2 regions of the Streptomyces sp. NPDC002669 genome follow, and region 1 is predicted to be linked to the other one. Evidence: predicted binding sites of a transcription regulator. Region 1 holds the regulator's gene; the other holds the start of a gene.
The links. The regulator HspR, encoded in region 1, represses chaperone genes until heat shock. The targets are predictions, from matches to a motif close to TTGAGNNNNNNNNNCTCAA.

Region 1 (6,027 bases):
GGGCGAGCAGCTCGTCTACCAGACGGAGAAGTTCCTCAAGGACAACGAGGACAAGGTCCCCGGCGACGTGAAGACGGAGGTGGAGACCGCGCTCACCGAGCTGAAGGAGAAGCTCAAGGGCGAGGACACCGCCGAGATCCGCACCGCCACGGAGAAGGTCGCGGCCGTCTCCCAGAAGCTCGGCCAGGCGATGTACGCCAACGCCCAGGCCGACGGTGCCCCGCAGGACGCCGCGCAGGCGGGTGCCCAGCAGGCCAAGGCCGATGACGACGTCGTCGACGCCGAGATCGTGGACGACGAGAAGGACACCAAGGGCGGTGCGGTGTGACCGAGGAGACTCCGGGCTTCGAGGAGAAGCCCGACGTCCCCTCCGACGCCACCCCTGACGGAGCTGAGCCGAAGGACGCCCCCTCCTCCGCGGAGAAGGAGGCGTCCCCGGCCGGGGACGCAGCACAGACCGTCGGCCTGACGGCCCAGCTGGACCAGGCACGCAGCGCGCTCAACGAGCGCACCGGCGACCTCCAGCGGCTCCAGGCCGAGTACCAGAACTACCGCCGTCGCGTCGAGCGGGACCGGACCACGGTCAAGGAGATCGCAGTCGCGGGTCTCCTGTCCGAGCTCCTGCCCGTGCTCGACGACGTCGGCCGGGCCAGGGAACACGGCGAGCTCGTGGGCGGGTTCAAGTCGGTGGCCGAGTCCCTGGAGACGGTCGTCGCCAAGCTGGGCCTGCAGCAGTTCGGCAAGGAGGGCGAGCCCTTCGACCCGACGATCCACGAGGCCCTGATGCACTCGTACGCGCCGGACGTCACGGAGACGACCTGCGTGGCGATCCTGCAGCCGGGGTATCGGATCGGCGAGCGCACCATCCGCCCCGCGCGGGTGGCGGTGGCCGAACCGCAGCCGGGTGCGACCCCGGCCGCGGCCAAGGAAGAGAAGGCAACCGACGAGGAGAGCGGTGGAACCGAGGAGGTCTGACAAACCGTCTGACCACCTCGCGGCCCACCGCCCGGCCGTGCGGAAGGCCCCCGGGCCGGCCGCACGGCCGATCGTCCGGAAGGAGGGACGTCGATGAGCACGAAGGACTTCGTCGAGAAGGACTACTACAAGGTCCTCGGCGTCCCCAAGGACGCCACCGACGCCGAGATCAAGAAGGCGTACCGGAAGCTCGCCCGCGAGTTCCACCCGGACGCCAACAAGGGCGACGACAAGGCCGAGGAGCGCTTCAAGGAGATCTCCGAGGCGAACGACGTCCTCGGTGACGCCAAGAAGCGCAAGGAGTACGACGAGGCGCGCGCCCTCTTCGGCAACGGTGGCTTCAGGGCCGGACCCGGGGGCGCCGGGGGCAACTTCAACTTCGACCTGAGCGACCTCTTCGGGGGTGCCCAGGGCGGGGGCCAGGGCGGCGGCGGATTCGGCGGCGGCGGCGGTCTGGGCGATGTCTTCGGCGGCCTGTTCAACCGGGGCGGTACGGGGACGAGGGTCCAGCCGCGGCGTGGCCAGGACATCGAGTCCGAGGTGACGCTCAGCTTCATGGAGGCGGTCGAGGGAGCCACGGTCCCGCTGCGGATGTCCAGCCAGGCACCCTGCAAGGCGTGTTCCGGCACCGGCGACAAGAACGGCACCCCCAGGGTCTGCCAGACCTGTCTCGGCACCGGCCAGGTGTCGCGCGGCACCGGCGGCGGCTTCTCGCTCACCGACCCCTGCGTGGACTGCAAGGGCCGGGGCCTGATCGCCCAGGACCCCTGCGACGTCTGCAAGGGCAGCGGGCGGGCGAAGTCCTCCCGGACCATGCAGGTCAGGATTCCGGCGGGCGTCTCGGACGGCCAGCGGATCCGGCTGCGCGGCAAGGGCGGCCCGGGCGAGCGGGGAGGCCCGGCAGGCGACCTGTACGTCGTGGTCCACGTCGACGCCCACCCGGTCTTCGGCCGCAGGGACGACAACCTCACGGTCACCGTGCCCGTCGACTTCACGGAGGCGGCGCTCGGCGGCGAGGTGAAGGTCCCCACGCTCGGCGGGCCGCCGGTCACGCTGAAGCTGCCGGCCGGCACGCCCAACGGGCGCACGATGCGCGCCCGGGGCAAGGGCGCCGTGCGCAAGGACGGCACCCGGGGCGACCTGCTGGTCACCGTCGAGGTGGCGGTGCCCAAGGACCTCGGCGACGAGGCCAGGGAAGCCCTGGAGGCCTACCGCAAGGCGACCGCGGGCCACGACCCGCGGGCAGCACTGTTCCAGGCGGCGAAGGGAGCTTGAGGTGGACGGCCGACGACGCAATCCGTACGAACTGACCGATGAGACACCGGTGTACGTGATCTCGATCGCGGCCCAGCTCTCGGGTCTCCATCCGCAGACACTGCGCCAGTACGACCGGCTCGGCCTGGTCTCGCCGGACCGCACGGCCGGTCGCGGCAGGCGCTACTCGGCCCGCGACATCGAGCTGCTGCGCACCGTGCAGCAGCTGTCGCAGGACGAGGGCATCAACCTCGCCGGCATCAAGCGCATCATCGAGCTGGAGAACCAGGTCGCCGCGCTCCAGCAGCGCGTCGCCGAACTCTCGGCGGCCGTGGACGGCGCGGCGCAGGCGATGCAGCAGCGCGAGGCGCAGGTGCACGCCTCGTACCGGCGCGACCTGGTGCCGTACCAGGACGTGCAGCAGACCAGTGCACTGGTGGTCTGGCGGCCGAAGCGGCCCAAGGACTGAACCGGGGGGCCGGCCCGGCGCCGCACATCGGGCACCGGGCCGGTTCCGACGGGCGAAGGGGCGGGGAACGAACCACGGTTCGTTCCCCGCCCCTTCGGCGTGGTCCCAGCGGTGGCGCGGATGGTTGGGGCGTGTGGCCGGCGCGGGTTGTCGTGATGTTCGACCGAAATCGGATCACCGATCCGATCACGCCTCGCCACAATGGGCAGGGGACCGTCGGCGCCCCGTTTCGTCCACCACCGCCACCGGTGCCGGGCCCGGGCCGGCCCACGGCGGAGTCGGGAGTCACGCATGTCCATGGTCGGCCTCTTCTGGATCACCGGATCGACGGTCCACATAGGCGCCCCGCCGAACGAGCCCCACGCCGGTGTCCTGGTCACCGGGGAGGGGCTGACGGGGATCGGCGAGGAGCAGCGCGGCCAGTGGGCCTGGGAGGACATCCGGAACATCGAGGTCCTTGCCGCACCCGTGCGTTCCACGGTGGGAAAGACGGCCGGAATTCTTCTGGACATGGTGATCACATCGGCGCTCGGCGGGGTCGATGACGGTCCCGCGATGTTCGTGCACTTCGAAACCCCGGAGGGGAAGGTGGAGTTGACCACCTTCGCGACCGCCCCCTCCTACGGCGCCGAGGAGTTCGGCCTGTCGAGTGCCCTCCTCGAAGCCTTCGCCGACGGCCGGGCCACCCCCGCCGCCCTGTTCGCCTGGGGACGCGACCACCAGGACGGCACCCCCCAGCGCGCGGAGCGCGAGAGGCTGCTGGCGGAGTGGGGCGGGGGCGCGAAGAAGGCGTGAGGGGCCCGTGGGGGTCCGTGGGGCGCATCGGGGGAAATCCGCCGCCTCCCCGGGACGGGAGGCGCTGGGAACGGGCGACCGGCGGGCGCACGGGGCCGGAGCGGGCGGTGCGCGGGCCTGCGGGGCCGTCGGGGCCGGGTCGGGCGGCATCCGGGCCCGCAGGGGCCGTCGGGGCCGGGGAGCGGCCGGCCGGCGGGCCCTCGGGGCCGAGGTGGACGACATGCGGGTCCGCCGGGGCGGGTCCCGCCCGGTCCGGTCCGCCGTCCCGGGCGTTCTCCACGGTGCCGCGGGGGCGGCCCGGTCAGCCCTGTCCCTCTTCCTCCAGGATTCCCGACCGGGCTATCAGGTAGCCGAGCTGGGCCCGGCTGTTGCTGCCGAGGGCGGCGGCGAGTTTGGCGACGTGGGCCCGGCAGGTACGGACGTTCATGCCGAGGCGCCGGGCGATGGAGTCGTCCACGTGCCCCTCCACGAGGAGTTGGGCGATGGAGCGCTGGACGCCGCTGATGCCCAGGGAGGTCGGTTCGTACTTGACCTCCTCGCGCAGCGGGGCCGCTCTGTTCCAGAGCTGTTCGAAGACGTTGACCAGGTACTGGACCAGCCCGGGGTGGCGGAGTTCCAGGGCGACCTGGCGGTCGTCCTGGGCGGGGATGAAGGCGACGGTCCGGTCGAACACGATCAACCGCTCGATGAGTTCCTCAAGAGTGCGTATCTCCACATTCCCGTCGGCCATGCGCTCCGCGTACGCGAGGGTGCTGGGGCTGTGGCGCACGGTGTGCTGGTAGAGGGTGCGGATGCTGACGCCGCGGTGGACCACGGACAGTCCGCGCTCCAGGGATTTGCTGAGGCGATCCTCGATTCGGCCTCCACCGGGCTGGACGGTGAGCACTTCGGTGCGGCACTCTGCGGTGGCGAGATCGAGGGCGGCGTTGATCCGATTCACGCCCTCCAGCACGGTGATGGCGTGGGTGGTCGGCGGCCCCAGAGTGCTGATGTCCATGAACGGCTCGAACGATTCCGTCAGCTCGACCGAGTGCCGGCGGCGTTCCAGGATCTCGCGCTCGATGGGGTGCAGATGTTGCGCAAGGGCGGTGGACGGCGGAACGGGCCGGAGCCAGGCCGGGTCGTCGGGGTCGGGATGCAGCAGCGCGAACTCCATCAGGCAGGGCGCCGGTTCCACCTCGGTGCGGGCGATGCGTCCCATGCGCAATGCGCTGGCGTAAAGACGTCCTCCTGCCTCACACAGCTCCGTGATCCCATGAGAATGTGTCGGATTTGTGTTGCTTATGGTCATATCGTCACCCCCCAGGTTCTTGCACATGCAGGAACATGATGCATCTACGCGGTGGTGTTCGCGTGCTCAGGTGGGACATCGTCTTAGGTGCGGGGGAGAAGAATCCACAAGTGAGGACGAAGCCGACTATGTATAAGCGAATGCTTCGCTCGGCGCTTGCCGTCTCATTCGTCGCGGCCCTGGGTGTCGGGCTGCTGGGCGGCAGCGACATTGGCTGGAGCGAGGATGCTGTCGCCGGTGGTGACATCGGCTGGAACGTTCGGGCCGGAGCCACCGACGACATCGGCTGGACGGTTGCGCCCGCCAAGTCGTCCGACATCGGTTGGGTCGTCCAGGCCTCGGCCGAGGGCGACATCGACTGGGGCGTGCCCGGCAAGTCGTCCGACATTGGCTGGGTCTCGCCCACCGGTACCGGCTCCGCCACGGCCCGCACAAGCGCATGACCATCCCGCCGGACGACCGGACCTTCCGGCGTGAGATGGCTACGGCCTACCGATCAGGCTGGCATTTCATCGATCTCGTCACCGCCCTTCCCCGCCGTGGCGACTCGCTGATGGTCACTCTGTTCGGCGACCCCATCGTTGTTGCACGTGAAGAAGACGACGAAGTACGCGCCTACCGGTGCCTCCGCAAGCCGCGTGGAGCTCCGCAGCCCGTTCGCTGCGCGATCCGGTACGACATGATCTTCGTCAACCTCGACCGGCGGGACCACCAGCTGTTCGAGCCAGAGACTATTTCCGCCACCCCCCGCAGTGCCTGAGCGATCCCCCGTCGTTCCATGTCGCTCAGTCACTCCCCCACACAACGGCGCCATCGTGACCTGAACACGATGGCGCCGTTGTGCTTTTCCCGGCCGGGTTCCCCCGGGGCGTCCCGGGCCGGCCGGACGGTCAGGCCCTGCCGAGCGCCCGGTCCACGGCGATCTCTATGACGATCCGGTCCGGGTTCGGCCGCGGCGTGCGCCCGTAGCGTTCCGTGTAGCGGCGTACGGCGTCGGCCACCGCCTCCGGTTCCGTGCGCACCGTCGCGCGCCCCTCCAGCGTCGCCCAGTGGCGCCCGTCGATCTGACAGACGGCGACCCGTGCCCCCTCCGGGCCGGCGGCCAGGACGTTGGCGGCCTTGCGGGTGTTCCTGCCGGTGATGACCCGGGCCAGTCGCGTCTCCGGGTCGTACGTCACGCCCACCGGCACCACGTGCGGAGTGCCGTCGGGGCGGGGCGTGGTCAGGGTGCACACGTGCCGCG
Region 2 (6,027 bases), on a different contig from region 1:
TCCTCGGCTTCGCCCTCGTGCTGACCGCGCTGGAACGCCGCATCGGGGGATGGCGCACCGCCGGGGTGTTCCTGCTCGGCCATGTCGTGGCGACGCTCGCCACGGAGATACCGGTCGGGCTGTCCGTGGTGGCCGGCCGGCTGCCGGAGTCGTCCCTGCACCGCCTCGACCACGGCATCAGCTTCGGGCTGATGGCGAGCGTGGGCGCGCTCGCCGGGCTGCTCACCCCGCTGCCGCGGATCTGGGTGCTCGGCGCGGTCGGCGCGATGGTGGTGCGGGACCTGGTCGAGCTGGGCAGCCCGCTCACCGGCTGGGGCCATCTGCTGGCGCTGCTGCTGGGGGTGGCCTGCCGGCCGCTGCTGCGGCGGGCCGTGGCGCGCAGGGGCGCGGGCGGCTTCGGCGGAGGCGCGCTCGGCAGGGGAACGGGCGGCAGGGACGGGCTCGGCGGGGACGCGGTGCTCAGGGGCGTGGTGCCTTCGGTCCGTGCACCGCGAGGTACTCGGCCGCCAGCCACGGAGCGAGATCCTCGACGAGCATCGCGATGACGGCGGGGTCGGCCGACGGGGCGCGCCCGATGCGCGCGGCCGACCGCATCTGCCCGACCCGCTCCGGACGGTCGGCGTAGTAACGGGCGAACACCTCGGCCGACTCCGTCAGATCACTGGTCCAGCCGCCCCACCGCGGCATCACGAGGGTGAAGCCGGAACGGACGAGCCGGCGGGCCACTCCGCGGCTGAGGTGCCGGCGCTCGGTGTCCGTGGCGGCTTCGGCGGCCCTCCGCCGCCACCGGGGGAGCAGCAGATGGAGGTCCCCGTTGGTCTCCCGGGCCAGCCGGCCGGTCGGGCGGTAGGACGGCAACCGCTGGGCGAGGTCCTCGCCCAGCAGCGGCGTGCAGAGGCAGGCGACGAAGAAGCCGAGGTCGTCGCGTTCGAGCTCACCGGTGAGCGTCCCGACGTCGGAGAGGAGGACGCCGACCCCGTCGATCCGGTCGGACGAGGCGTCCAGATCGGCCTCGACGGCGCGGGCCGCGGCCTCGTCCGCCGGGGTGGGCGCCTCGTGCAGCGCCAGCAGCAGGTCCAGGTCGGAGACACCGGGCACGGCCGTGCCCCGCGGGATGCTGCCGTAGACGTACGCGCTGTGCAGCCGCGTGCCGTCGAACGCCACGGAGATCCGGGACCGGGCCGCCGCCACCACGGGGGCGAACACCGCGGACACCCGGCTCAGCGAGCCCTCCCGCCGGATCGTCCCGTCCTCGCCCAGCCCCCGGTCCCCGTTGCCGCCACCGCCGTTGTCGTCGTCCATGGGGGCACTGTGCCCGGTGCCTCGTGCGGAGCCGAACGATTTTCCGCGTGTGTCGGGCAGGGGCGTGCACGCGCCGGGCAGGACGGCCGGAAAAGGCTTGGTGCGGGCGGGCGGTGCCAGGAGAGCATGCGCGTATGCGCGTTGCCGTGATCGGGTTGGGGATGGGGCTGTACCTGGCGGGCTGGTGCCGGCGGGTGGGCATGGAGGTGGTGGCCGCCTGCGACCGGGAGGCCGGACGCCTGGAGGCGGCGCGGGAGGAACTGCCGGGAGCGGTGCTCACCGACCGGTGGGAGGACCTGCTGGACCTCCCCCTGGACGGGATCGTCCTGGCCGACGACTTCGACGCGCACGCCCCGTTGGCCATCGCGTTCCTGGAGCGGGGCGTGCACGTGCTCTCCGAGTGCGCGGCCTGCGTGGACGAGGAGGAGGGCCGGCGGCTGGTCGAGGCGGCGGAGCGGTCCACCGCTACCTACTCCTTCGCCGAGAACTACGTCCTCCACCCGCACGTCCGGCTGCTCCGGCAGGCGATCGGGGCCGGGGAGCTGGGCCGGGTCGACCTGATCGAGGCCGACTACCTGCACGGCATGTCGCCGCAGGACGTCCACGCGCTGATCGGCGACCCCGGCAGCTGGCGCGGCCGCATCTCCGCCACGGCGTACTGCACGCACACCGTCTCGCCGGTGCTGGCCCTCACGGACGCCTGGCCGGTGGAGGTGTCCGCGTTCCGGGCGCACGAGGCGGACCCGGCCCGGGCCGTCGTCATGACCGTCCGGCTGTCCACCGGTGCGCTGGCCGTGACCCGCCACGGCTTCCTCCAGGGCGAGCCCGACAGCCACTGGAGCTGGCTGTCCGTCCGCGGCACCCGGGCGCTGGCCGAGTCCGTGCGCGCGTCGGGCGAGCGGTCCTGGTCCGTCCGCGTCCGGGCGGAGGGCTGGACCCGGGACGACGGCGTCGCGCACGAGGAGGAGCGGGTCGCGCCGCCCCTCACCCTGGACGGTCGGCCGGTGGAGCGACGGGCCGAGGGCACGGTGCGCGTCCTCCAGGGATTCCGGGCCACGGTGGAACGCGGGGAGCCGCCGCTGGTCCCGGTGCGGCCCGCGGTGGCCGCGTCGCTGGTCGGCGTGGCCGGTGCGGAATCGCTGAGGAACGGTTCGCGCCCGGTGCCGGTGCCGGACTTCTCCCCGGCCGCCGCGGAGTGACGGACCCGGCACGCGCATCCCTCCGGCGGCGCGCGGGCGGCCGGGCGCGCACCTGTCGGTCCGGCCGGACGAGCATGGCGTCCCCGGCGTCCGCCGCTGCCCGGAAGAACGGAACCAGCGCCTGGTAGTGGCTGGTCACGTGGTCGAGCGACTCGCCGCGCTCCCGGGCGACGGCGGGGTGGACGACGAACCCCCGGGCCCGCTCGGGGTCACGGAGCGCGCGATCCGGTTCGGCGGGTGTCAGGCGGGCGTACTCCCCGATCATGCTCATGGCCGGATGCCGGATGCCGGATGCCGGATGCCGGGGACGGGTACTGACGGCGGGGCGTGCGCGGGCCGGCCGTGCGAGGTCCATTGGTTCTGGACGGCTACCGGATGATCGCTCAGAGCGAACACTTCCCGGGGAACAATGGACGGCTCAGGAGCATTGAGTCTGCATAGCTCAACTTGACTGCCGAAGGGGAGATCATGGCTATCGATTCCAATGCGGTCACTCCGCTCGCCCTGCCCGTGCTGCCGCTCGACGACGAGGTCGTGCTGCCCGGGATGGTGGTGCCTCTGGACCTGTCCGACACCGATGTACGCGCCGCGGTGGAGGCCGCGCAGGCCGCAGCCCGGGACGGCGGGGGCAAGCCCGAGGTGCTCCTGGTGCCGCGGATCGACGGCACGTACACCGGCACCGGTGTGATCGGCACCGTCGAGCAGGTCGGACGGCTTTCGGACGGAGATCCGGGCGCGCTCATCCGCGGCCGGGGCCGGGTGCGGATCGGGGCCGGGACCAGCGGGCCGGGCGGAGCGCTGTGGGTGGAGGGGACCAGGGTCGACGCGGTCGTCCCCGACCCGCTTCCCGGCGCCGCCGCCGAGCTGGTCAAGGAGTACAAGGCGCTCGCCACCAGCTGGCTGAAGAAGCGCGGTGCCTGGCAGGTCGTGGACCGGGTCCAGCAGATCGAGGACATCTCCGCGCTCGCCGACAATTCCGGTTACTCCCCCTTCCTCACCACCGCCCAGAAGGTGCAGCTCCTGGAGACCACGGACCCGGTCGCCCGGCTGAGGCTCGCCATCCAGTGGCTCGGCGAGCACCTCGCCGAGCAGGACGTCGCCGAGTCCATCGCCAAGGACGTCCAGGAGGGCGTCGACAAGCAGCAGCGCGAGTTCCTGCTGCGGCGCCAGCTCGACGCCGTGCGCAAGGAGCTCGCCGAACTCAACGGCGACCCGGAGGACGAGTCCGACGACTACCGGGCCCGCGTCGAGGCCGCCGACCTCCCCGAGCACGTCCGCGAGGCCGCGCTCAAGGAGGTCGAGAAGCTGGAACGCTCCTCCGACCAGAGCCCCGAGGGCTCCTGGATCAGGACCTGGCTCGACACCGTCCTCGAACTGCCGTGGACCGAGCGGACCGAGGACGCCTACGACATCCGCGGCGCCCAGCAGGTGCTCGACGCCGAGCACGCCGGACTCCAGGACGTGAAGGAACGCATCACCGAGTACCTGGCCGTGCGCAAGCGGCGTTCCGACCGCGGCCTCGGGGTCGTCGGCGGGCGGCGCGGCGGTGCCGTGCTGGCACTGGTGGGCCCGCCCGGCGTGGGCAAGACCTCGCTCGGCGAGTCCGTCGCGCACGCCATGGGCCGCAAGTTCGTCCGCGTCGCCCTCGGCGGAGTGCGGGACGAGGCGGAGATCCGGGGCCACCGGCGCACGTACGTGGGCGCCCTGCCGGGACGCATCGTCCGGGCGATCAAGGAGGCCGGTTCGATGAACCCGGTCGTCCTGCTCGACGAGATCGACAAGGTCGGCTCCGACTTCCGGGGCGACCCGGCCGCGGCCCTCCTCGAAGTCCTCGACCCGGCGCAGAACCACACCTTCCGCGACCACTACCTGGAGGTCGAACTCGACCTCAGCGACGTGGTCTTCCTCGCCACGGCCAATGTGCTCGAAGCGATTCCGGAGGCCCTGCTCGACCGCATGGAGTTGGTCAGGCTCGACGGCTACACCGAGGACGAGAAGGTCGTCATCGCCCGCGACCACCTGCTCCCGCGCCAGCTGGAACGGGCCGGTCTGGAGAAGGACGAGGTCGCGCTCGACGAGTCCGCGCTGCGCAAGCTGGCCGGCGAGTACACCCGCGAGGCGGGCGTACGGAACCTGGAACGGGCCGTCGCCCGGCTGCTCCGCAAGATCGCGGCCCAGCACGAACTGGGCGACCGGGAACTGCCGTTCACGGTCACCGAGGCGGACCTGCGGGGTCTGATCGGGCGCCCGCACCACGTCCCGGAGTCCGCCCAGGACCCGGCCGAGCGCCGGACGTCGGTGCCGGGCGTGGCAACCGGACTCGCGGTGACCGGCGCCGGCGGCGACGTGCTCTTCGTGGAGGCGTCGCTCGCCGACCCGGAGACCGGGGCGTCCGGACTGACCCTCACCGGTCAGCTCGGCGACGTGATGAAGGAGTCCGCGCAGATCGCGCTGAGCTTCCTGCGGTCGCACGGCGCGGAACTGGAACTGCCGGTCGCGGACCTGAAGGACCGCGGCGTGCACATCCACTTCCCGGCGGGCGCGGTCCCGAAGGACGGCCCGAGCGCCGGCATCACCATGACGACGGCGCTGGCCTCGCTGCTCTCCGGGCGGCTGGTCCGTACGGACGTGGCGATGACCGGTGAGGTCTCGCTGACCGGACGGGTGCTGCCGATCGGCGGCCTGAAGCAGAAGCTGCTGGCCGCGCACCGGGCCGGGATCACCACCGTGGTGATCCCGAAGCGGAACGAGGCCGACCTGGACGACGTGCCCGCCGAGGTCCTGGACACGCTGGAGGTCCACCCGGTGACGGACGTCCGCCAGGTGCTGGAGATCGCCCTGGCCCCGGCCTCGGCCCGGACCGACGGGAGGATCCCGGCCGCGGCGTGACCGCCACGGCGTGACGGACGCGGCGTCACGCGCGCGACCGGTACGGACGGCCCGCCCCCCGGCAACGGGAGGGCGGGCCGTTCTCGTACTCCCGTACGCCCCGCACGTCCCGTACGCCCCGCACGTCCCGTACGCCCCGCACGCCTCAAGCCCCCGCGAGCAGCCCGAGCGGTTCCGGCAGCCGGCCGCGTCCAAGCCGAACCACGACGGCTCGGAGCCGTACTCCGTTCACGCCGGACGCCCCGACGGCCGGGAGCGCCCCGGCCCATCGGCCCCGGCGACGGCCGCTGCCGGGTGTACCCGGCGACCGACGGGAAGACCGTGGTCCGGGCGGCGTTCGGCGGCACCGGGATCGAACACGGGGCACGGAGCACGAAGGCGGGCCCCGGCGCACGGACGCCGGGGCCCCGTCCGGTGCGGTCCGGCTCAGGGGCGGTAGATGGTGCCGGGGACCGGCTCGGCGGGCGCCATCAGCTGGGGGACGGTGACGAAGGTGTAGCCCTGCTTCTTCAGCGCGTCGATGATGCCCGGCACCGCGGGCACCGTGCCCTTGTAGATGTCGTGCAGCAGGATGACGCCGTCCTTGCTCGCCTGGTCCAGGATGCGCTTCTTGATCAGCGCCGAGTCGTTCGTGGAG

Region 2: a site for HspR is predicted at 2,929-2,947, ahead of lon (endopeptidase La). Genes of this name have one in related genera too.

The regions. Positions count from the first base shown of each region.
Region 1 covers NZ_JBIAQQ010000004.1:423,505-429,531, forward strand. The annotation lists gene dnaK (molecular chaperone DnaK) at 1-328, shown strand, start outside; gene grpE (nucleotide exchange factor GrpE) at 325-975, shown strand; gene dnaJ (molecular chaperone DnaJ) at 1,069-2,250, shown strand; gene ACFYW1_RS08870 (heat shock protein transcriptional repressor HspR) at 2,252-2,698, shown strand; gene ACFYW1_RS08875 (hypothetical protein) at 2,990-3,493, shown strand; gene ACFYW1_RS08880 (helix-turn-helix transcriptional regulator) at 3,795-4,811, opposite strand; gene ACFYW1_RS08885 (hypothetical protein) at 4,925-5,227, shown strand; gene ACFYW1_RS08890 ((2Fe-2S)-binding protein) at 5,224-5,544, shown strand; gene ACFYW1_RS08895 (pyridoxamine 5'-phosphate oxidase family protein) at 5,675-6,027, opposite strand, start outside.
Region 2 covers NZ_JBIAQQ010000006.1:161,363-167,389, forward strand. The annotation lists gene ACFYW1_RS11760 (rhomboid-like protein) at 1-545, shown strand, start outside; gene ACFYW1_RS11765 (nucleotidyltransferase) at 460-1,302, opposite strand; gene ACFYW1_RS11770 (Gfo/Idh/MocA family protein) at 1,437-2,501, shown strand; gene lon (endopeptidase La) at 2,970-5,390, shown strand; gene ACFYW1_RS11780 (polysaccharide deacetylase family protein) at 5,817-6,027, opposite strand, start outside.